2 linked regions of the Prochlorococcus marinus XMU1402 genome follow. The protein of the gene in region 2 interacts with the protein of the main gene of each other region in a pairwise test. Links are inferred from orthologs where the notes say so. Each region holds a gene or a part of one and is shown on either strand. Other genes may lie near its edges.

Region 1 (4,411 bases), 140 kb from region 2 along the record:
TCCGGATCAATATTTGGTGGGACCTTTGTTTGAATAATATTTGGAATTGTTTTAGTATTTTGAAACCCCATTCCTAATTGCACCTCAGAAGTTCCATAATACTTAGCAGTTTCGACATGACTAAGGCCATATTTGTTAGCCAGTTTCAAAATATTCTCTACTTTGTTTTGTTCTTTATAAGAAATCTCAGAGAAATCTAATTGATCCCAACTTTTTTGAAATCTCATGCCACCCAAAGATAAAATAGGAATCTTCAGATTGGTTCTACCAAATCTACGATATTGCATCTTTTGTATATTAGTGCTTATTCATTCTCGGTGGCTTTCCAAATGTTTGAAACATATCCCTATCGAGACTATTCTCTAGATCATCTAATTCTTCGAATTTGACCCAATGAATACAATCAACAGGGCATGTATCTATTGCTTCTTGTATAACATCAGAGCTATCTCCATCTTGCCTAATAGCTCGACTTCTACCATGAAATTCATCAACAGTGAAAGTGTTCGAAGCGACGTGAACACAGTACTGACAACCAATACACTTTGCTTCATCAACCCATACAGCTTTTTCGGCTAACTTACCACCCAAAACGGGCTCATAGCCTGTAATCTCAATATTTTCTTCGGTATTATGAAATGGATCCGTAAAATCCATATCTTGGCATTAGTTTTCCCACTTAGTTAAGACCAATTCAATAGAACCATCATTTTTATTTTTTTGCTCTACGATTTGATATCCATCTTCTTGAGTTTTAGAAACAATTGTTTGGTAAGCATACATTTGTGTAACTTTAGAGATAAATCTTTCTACTGGAATCTCAAATTTCCATAGATCAAGGTCAGTAACTAATTCATATGCATTAGAATTATTATCCCATTTAAATCCAACTTGGGTATCACCAGGTAAATTCATGCTTATATCAACGGCTGTGAATTGACCTTTATATCCTTTTACAAACTTATCTTCTTGATTAATACTATAACCGAAATGATTTAAAGCTTTAATTAATGGCTCTGCTTCTTTGAGCTGGGTTTTAATCGTACTAAAATGTGACATTAGATTCGTTATTTAATTGTGTTAAGTTTTCACTTTGATTAGAGAGGAAAGCATCAGATGTTTTATTCATTACTGTTACTTTACCGAGAGCGTTTTCGAGATTCTTTGTAGCTTCATTGCATGAATTACCAATAAATCCCTCAACAGTCTCTTCAACCCTTCCGTCTTGATGAATTTTGAATCTCAATGTTTTTTGAGGCATTAAATTCAAGTACTTAGTACTTTTACTTTATATAGAATAACGAAAATATTTTGTTTCAGTTGGTACAAGTTAAATAATTTTAATTTTTATATTGAATATCTGATAAATAATTTTTTTTTTGCAAAGTTCTAGTAAAAAAATTTAGTTTTTTTAATTATAAAAACCTTGCATACCCATTGAATCCAAGGCTGTTTTTGCTTCTTCCATAACAGATGGCTCCTTATCGAAAAGGGCTATTTTGGTACATTCATCAACGAAACTTTCTTGATATGTATTATCTAATTTTTCATACAGCCTGCACAATGACCAGATGCAATTACTTCTTACACCAGATTCATTATCAATCTTTAAACTTATAAAAAGTTGTTCTGCTGCTAACTGAGCGTTTTCGAAAGAAACATTTCCAATTTCAGCTAAAGAACTAGATGACCATAACCTTACTGCAGCCACATCATTCTTTAAAGCACTAATTAATGGCTTTAAAACAATTTGGTCATCATAATTAGCTAAGCTCCACGCAGTTGCCCTTCTCACATAAGCATTATCATCAGTCTCCAATAGACTGACAAGTTTCTTAACTGCGCTAGGGCATGGATTACGACCTAAAGCATATACTGCACTCATTCTCTCAACAGGACAAGGTTGATCGAGTAATGGTAACAAAAGGGGGAAAGATCTTTTATCTCTATATTCACAAAATATTCTTAAGCCTTGTATTCTCTCTTCTCTGTTGCCTTCAAGCATTTTTAAAGCTTCATTGCACTCTTGAGTTATGTTTAAACCTTTTGAAAAATTATCTTCATCAATTTGCTCTAAAGGATCTATTTCAATCTCTAAAGCCAATTCTTTAGCCAAAATATCTGGATCAACTGCAATTTCAGCAAGGCTTTCTTTTTTAGGATCCTTATTTTGTGTCATTTTCAAATACTAAAAATATTAATTCATGGGGGCAGGCGACATCATATCTCCTGGCAACCAAATTCTTGCACTAACTGCAAAGAAGGCAATCCCAAAAAGTGCAACGATAGCGAAAGGTAAAACTTTTGTCTTAATAAAACCCAAAGATTTAAAATTAATTAAGTCAATAATAACCTGTTTAATATACTTTTAAAAATTTTTCCTTGGTTATCATTTATTTTTTGCATTTTGTCTTAACTGACCACAAGCAGCATTTTTGTCTAGACCTCTGCTTTTTCTGAGGCTAACAGCAATGCCATTATTAGAAAGTCTAGATTGAAATAATTGAAGATTTTTTAAAGATACTCGTTTAAATTCAACCTCATCAATTTGGTTGTACTGTATTAGATTTACGTGACATTGAAAACCTTTTAGCAAATTTGTCAATTCATTAGCATGTTCTAACTTATCATTAACCCCACTAAGCATTAGATATTCAAAACTTACCCTCCGACCAGTATCTTTTACAAATTGCTTAGAATCTTCAATTATGTTTCTGATCTTGTAGTTTTTAGCACTTGGTATTATCGTTTCTCTTATTTTTTGGTTTGAAGCATGTAGGCTTATTGCTAATGTAAATTGACAATTACCTAAAATTTGAAAAGACTTTTCTGATAATTTACTTATCATTTTTGGAACAGCAACTGTGCTTACAGTTATCTTTCTCTGACTAATCTGAAAATCCTCGTTTATGGATCTTATTGAAAGAAGCAATTGTTCAATATTCAACAATGGTTCACCCATTCCCATGAACACAATATTAGTCACTTTTCTATTCATTACATTTTCAATAAATAAAATTTGATCTAGGATTTCACTCGCTTTTAAAGATCTCTTCAATCCTTCTTTCCCAGTCGCGCAAAATTTACAGTCCATAGGGCATCCAACTTGACTCGAAAGACATGCAGTTAGTCTTTTTTCAGTTGGTATGCCGACACATTCAATACTTTCATGATCACCTGTAGAAAGTAATAACTTTAGAGTGCCATCATTAGCCAATATTTTTTCTTGAAAACAAAGTTCGTTTACTTTAAAACCATCATCCTTTAATTTTTTTCTAAAATCTAAAGGTAAAACTTCTATTTGTTCTATATTTTTATTCTTATTTTTATAATTATATATCCAACTGTAAATTTGGCGTCCTCTAAAAGCAGCCTGACCATAATCTAAAGCTATATTTTCTAAATCTTTAATACTACTTCCAAGAAGATTTTTCAAATTATGAAGTCTTTAGTTCAGAACTATTTTTACCATAACAGCAAACCATGTTTTAAAAAGAATTCTGTAAGAATAAGTGCAATAAATCCAATCATGGCCATTCTTCCATTAAGTCTTTCATTATAAAAATGGAATCCATAACGAGGTAATTTTCTTTTGGGAACAATCTCTGGCTTAATCATCACTCGTAAATTAAAAATTTATTCTAGTAACTAAAAATAATAATAGATAATATTTATTCATCAGAAAGAAGGCCCTCCTCCTGTAATCCCTCTAATGCTGCAGGATCTGGTAATTGATCTTCAGAAAATTGATTTTCAGCACTTGGTCTTGCAAAAGCAGCGAAATTACTTGAAGAAGGATCTATTCCATGTCTGTTACGAGTAGTTTCCAAATCTTCATCGCTAGGATCATCAAGTATTGCAGTAGAACTTACTGCAGGTGATTGTGGCATATCAACTGTATAATCTGGTCTTAAGTTCTGTGCTCTTCTATATCCACCAGATTCTTCCGCAAGGATATCAGGATGAGGACCAGCTTCTGAAGCTAATTCCTCTACAAATCCGCTAAAACCAGTGCCTGCAGGTATTAATCTTCCGATAATAACATTTTCTTTTAAACCTCTCAACCAATCAGATTTACCTTCAATTGCAGCTTCTGTGAGAACCCTTGTAGTTTCTTGGAATGAAGCTGCTGATATAAAACTATCTGTATTGAGAGAAGCTTTAGTTATACCCAACAAAACAGGGGTGAACTCTGCTGGGGCTCCTCCTGTAATTGCCATTGCTTGATTTGTATCTTCCACTTGCCTCAATTCTATAAGTTCACCTGGTAAGAGAGTAGTATCCCCAGCATCTTCTATACGGACTTTACTTGTCATTTGTCTTACAATAACCTCAATATGTTTATCATCAATTGAAACACCCTGAGACTTATAGACGTTTTGAACTTCATTCACCATACTTCTTTGTAGTT
Region 2 (4,716 bases):
GCTGCTAAAGGTTTTGCAAAAAAGACTTCTCTAGGGAAAGGAATTAATAATATTGGAGCAAGAAGGAGATTCGCAACAAGTAATCCTAAAATTAAGCCAACAGACCTACTTATCAATAAATCCGTAGGCATTGTCCTTATTTGATCAAGAAAGGTTTTTCTAAGTTGAAGAAAAACAAAGCCAGCGGCTAATCCAATAAAAAAACCGATTATTGCTAAAACAATTCTAAAACCCTCTACATTAGATACCTGTTTTAGTATGTCTACTGGCAATAAATCAACGCCAAGCCATCCTGAAGCAGCCCCAGACAATACAAATAAAATTAATACTAAGATATCTGTCATATCTATAATCTACTAGGATTTATTAATTGAGTAAATAAGGATTTTATTTTTTTCGATCCTTAATACTTTATTGGAGCTTAAAAATGTATTTAAATTATGAATAAGTTTCCAAGAAGTGCTTATGTGCACATCCCTTTTTGCCATAGAAGGTGCTTTTATTGTGATTTCGCAGTTATTCCACTAGGAAACAAAGTTGAAACTTTACAAGGTTATGGAAGTAAAACTGTTAAAGAATATTTGAATTATTTATATAAAGAAATATTGTCAATTAAGCATAAATCACCTCTTTCGACAATTTATGTGGGTGGCGGTACGCCATCAATCTTGGATCCCCTACAAATTAAAGAGTTAATTGATCTTTTTAAAGAAAATTATGGAGTTGACTATGGTGCAGAAATCACTATGGAGGTTGACCCAGCAAGTTTTAATCAAGATGATCTTTATGGTTTCATAAATGCTGGGATAAATAGATTTAGTCTTGGAGTTCAAAGTTTTAATAATGCGATACTTCAAAAATCTGGGAGGAGGCATTTGGGAGAAGATGCTAAAAAATCTTGTTCATGGTTGAAGAAAGCTTATAATTTTGGCTTAATAAAAAGCTGGAGCTTAGATTTAATTCAAAACTTACCCCAAAGTGGATTAAGAGAATGGGAAGAAGATTTAAAAGAGGCAATAACATTTTCACCACCGCATATATCCATTTACGATCTAAATATTGAGAATGGAACTGTTTTTAAAAAATTAGTTGATTTAGGTAAATTACAACTTCCAAGTGATGAAGATTCTTTTAGAAATAGTAAATCAACTCAATTAATTTTAAAAAACTCAGGCTACTCAAGATATGAAATTTCAAACTATTGTCTCCCTAGGCATCAATCTAGGCATAATAGAGTTTACTGGAGCGGCTTAGGCTGGTGGAGTTTTGGACAAGGTTCCACTAGTTCTCCCTGGGGACAAAAACTTACTAGGCCAAGAGTTAGTAAAGAATACAAAGAATGGGTAACAAGGCAATACGAACTTAACCTAGATTGGTCTCTCATTAATAATGATTTTGCTTATCGTGAATTAGATGAGAAAATAATGTTAGGTTTGAGACTCAAAGAGGGTGTAGATATTTACAAACTATTTAAAGAACAAAATTGGGAAGATAAAAGATTTAAAAGTAACTTTAGAAAATTGCTCAATGAATGGGAAAGATTTCTTGAGAGTGGACTATTAGTAATGAAGGGAAATAGATTCTTTTTAAGTGATCCAAATGGTATGGAGTTAAGCAATCAAATTCTTATCTCAATGTTTAAATGGTGGGATTCTATTAGTTAAGTCTTTCAGAGGCAACCCATTCTTTTAATTTATCTTTAAGTAATTTCTTCCCTTGAATGATTGGTTGGCAAAATGGAGGTTGATCATCGTTAAGGCCTAACAAGTCTGCAGTAACTCTTACTTGCCCATCGCAATAATTACCTGCACCAATGCCAATCGTAGGAACTGTTAAGTTACTTTGTATTTCTTTAGCAAGCAACTCAGGAATATGTTCAAGAACTATTGAAAAACATCCTAATTTTTCAAGAATTGAGGCTTCTTTTTTAATTTTTTCTTGGCTTTCTAAGCTCTCTCCTTGTTTCTTTAATCCAAGATTTAAATAACTTTGCGGAGTAAGCCCTATATGACCCATAACAGGGATTCCCATTCTTATTAATCTAGAAATAACTTTTTGTATTTCTGGTTCAGCCCCCTCTACCTTAACTGCTTTTGCATAAGTGTTTTGAATAATTTTTCCTGCATATTCAACTGCTTTATCTTCTCCGCATTGGTAAGTAAGAAAAGGCATGTCTGAAACGACTAAAGGTTGATCTTCAGCATTGTTTTTAAACCCTCTTGAAACGGCATTAGTATGATAAATTATATTTTCTAAAGTTAACGGTAGTGTGGATTTATATCCCAAACAGACCATCGCTAGAGAATCTCCCACTAAGACAAGGTCAACGTTAGCTTGTTCTGCGATAGATCCTGATATTGAGTCCCATGCAGTTAATGCAATTATTTTTCGAGATTTTTTTTTATATTTAACGAGGTCTGAAGGTAACATAAGAAATTTATGTATCTTTTTTAATCAAGAATTGCTAATATATCACTGACTCGGCCTTTCGCGGTTTTAACGCCTAAACCTGGTCAGGACCGGAAGGTAGCAGCCACAAGGGATGCTTGAGGCAGGCGAGATAACCGAGTCACTTTATTTTAACTATTAATCTATATTTTTTTTATTTTGCCTTAACTTCAAAAATTCTGGGATATTTGCTCCTGAATCTTTGTTATCGGAAACATTGTAGAAAGATTGATTTGATAATCTATTTTTAATTCTTTGTTGCTTCAATGGTTGGTTTGTATCAAAACCTGTTGCAATGACGGTAACTTGTATCTCACCATCCATATCTTCATTAACAGCTTGACCAACGATTATATTTGCATCTTGATCCACTACATCACTGATAACTTCACCAACTGAGTTCACATCGTCAAGAGTCAAATCTCTACCCCCAGTAATATTTACAAGACAACCTTTCGCTCCATCAATTCTTCCTGCTTCTAGTAGTGGACTATTAATGGCAGCTTGAGCAGCCTCTATAGCTCTAGACCGACCTGATCCTATTCCAACACCAAGAAGAGCTGTCCCAGCCTCAGTCATAACTGATCTCACATCAGCGAAATCAAGATTTACCTCACCTGGGCGGGTAATTACTTCACTTATACCTTGTACTCCCATTCTTAAAACATCATCCGCATTCCTGAACGCTTCTTGAATTGAGGCTCCCGCAGAAACTTCTTTTAATCGATCATTTGGTATGACAATAAGAGTATCAACATTTTCTGCTAATCTTGCTATTCCTTCTTCTGCTTGACGCATCCTTCTTTTGCCTTCGAAGGAAAAAGGTTTAGTTACTATTCCAATCGTTAATGCACCGCTTTGTTTCGCAACTTCGGCAACAACTGGAGCAGCTCCTGTACCTGTACCTCCACCCATACCTGCAGCTATAAATACTAAGTCCGATCCTTCTAAAGATTGTTGAAGCTCATCTCTAGATTCTTCTGCAGCCTTTTGGCCGATACTTGGATTTCCTCCCGCTCCAAGCCCCCTTGTTAAATTCTGACCTAATTGAACTCTTCGGTCTGCGGAGGACTGCAGTAAAGCTTGCGCGTCAGTATTAAGAACTCTGAATGAAACCCCATCAAGATCACTATCAATCATCCTGTTTACAGCATTACTTCCTCCTCCACCAACGCCAATTACTTCAATTTTGGCATTTTGACTTGGAAGGATTTCTTTTGATTGATCAAAGTTAGGATTGTTACCGAAGCTCATCTCTGAATAGGGATCTAATACTTGTGTTGGATGCATTATGAACTTAGTAAGCTCATATGTAGGAATTTGTTGAGGAAAAACCTTAAATATTCATTTAATAAATATTTTTGTTTTAAATGCTAAATCCAAACCAACACTACAATAATTAAGAAAAATAAATTAAAATCCTATCTCAAATATTAGGGTTTGAACACTTTTATTTTAGGTTTATTCGGATCCGTAAGATCAATACTATCAATTTTTTCAGAAAAATTTTTTTTCTTTAATTCATTTTTTAAGTTATTAATTATTTGTAATTGATAATTTATTAAATTGGGATTAAATCCTAAGAATATTGTTTTTAAATTTATTTCCTCAAGAGTTAGAAACCCATTTGGTGAAAAAGTTATTTTGACGATCTCAAAGTCATAATTCTCTTGGGCAATAAATATTTCTGATAATAATTTTTTGAATTTATCTTTCCAACCAAATACTTGTATTGTTAAGTTGTTTAAATCTATATTTGCTAAATTTTTTTTATTTATAAAAATCCCATCTTTATCGACAAATCCTGATATTTTTTTGTCATCTAATATTCTCTCACCATAAGCAATTGGAGTTCTTGTCTTAATATTAACTTTCAAACCAAAGGGAAATATTTGTCTACTGACTGAGACATTCTTGAGTGATAAATTTTGTTTTAACTCTTTTTCTAAAAAATGCGCATTAATTAAAATTAATCGAATTGGAAATTTTAAAGATGAATTTTTTACGACATCATTCTGAGAGAATAATTCACTTCCAGTAATTCTAATGTCCTGAATATTTACCTTTTTTATTGTTTTTAGGCTTATTAAGCTTGTCGAAAATAAAAATAATATAAGTAACAAAAAGCTTTTATTGTCAATTTTTTTCTCGTTTTTCACAAATCACATCGAGCTTTTTCCATTAATTGCTCCATCCATTTTCTCGCTTGATCTGCATCTGAAAATGGTACATCCATCTCTTTCCCATTACCTACTAATCTCAACCTGC

The links. Proteins that work in one complex are often made in the same cells at the same time.
Region 1: the proteins of ftsZ (region 2) and rlmN interact in binary tests that used the Escherichia coli proteins (3 or more experiments, as listed by UniProt). The link is inferred for Prochlorococcus marinus XMU1402 from one-to-one orthologs.

Annotation. Positions count from the first base shown.
Region 1 is NZ_JAAORD010000002.1:380,535-384,945, forward strand. The notes cover bases 1,414-4,411. They hold rlmN (23S rRNA (adenine(2503)-C(2))-methyltransferase RlmN), read right to left. Parts: upstream 3,437-4,411; coding sequence 2,390-3,436; downstream 1,414-2,389. Other genes in these bases: HA141_RS08360 (HEAT repeat domain-containing protein), read right to left, coding at 1,414-2,179; HA141_RS09760 (hypothetical protein), read right to left, coding at 2,198-2,323; HA141_RS08370 (high light inducible protein), read right to left, coding at 3,466-3,618; HA141_RS08375 (DNA-directed RNA polymerase subunit beta'), read right to left, coding at 3,672-4,411. Also shown: HA141_RS08340 (aldo/keto reductase), read right to left, coding at 1-287; HA141_RS08345 (ferredoxin), read right to left, coding at 298-657; HA141_RS08350 (DUF1257 domain-containing protein), read right to left, coding at 667-1,059; HA141_RS08355 (DUF2997 domain-containing protein), read right to left, coding at 1,046-1,261; more of HA141_RS08360, read right to left, coding at 1,412-1,413.
Region 2 is NZ_JAAORD010000002.1:236,961-241,676, reverse strand. Bases 1,645-4,637 are described here. They hold ftsZ (cell division protein FtsZ), read right to left. Parts: upstream 3,703-4,637; coding sequence 2,587-3,702; downstream 1,645-2,586. Other genes in these bases: HA141_RS07425 (hypothetical protein), read right to left, coding at 4,604-4,637; HA141_RS07430 (cell division protein FtsQ/DivIB), read right to left, coding at 3,882-4,607; panB (3-methyl-2-oxobutanoate hydroxymethyltransferase), read right to left, coding at 1,657-2,430; hemW (radical SAM family heme chaperone HemW), read left to right, coding at 1,645-1,664. Outside these bases: HA141_RS07455 (PIN/TRAM domain-containing protein), read right to left, coding at 1-344; more of hemW, read left to right, coding at 441-1,644; more of HA141_RS07425, read right to left, coding at 4,638-4,716. UniProt on the Escherichia coli protein: Essential cell division protein that forms a contractile ring structure (Z ring) at the future cell division site. The regulation of the ring assembly controls the timing and the location of cell division.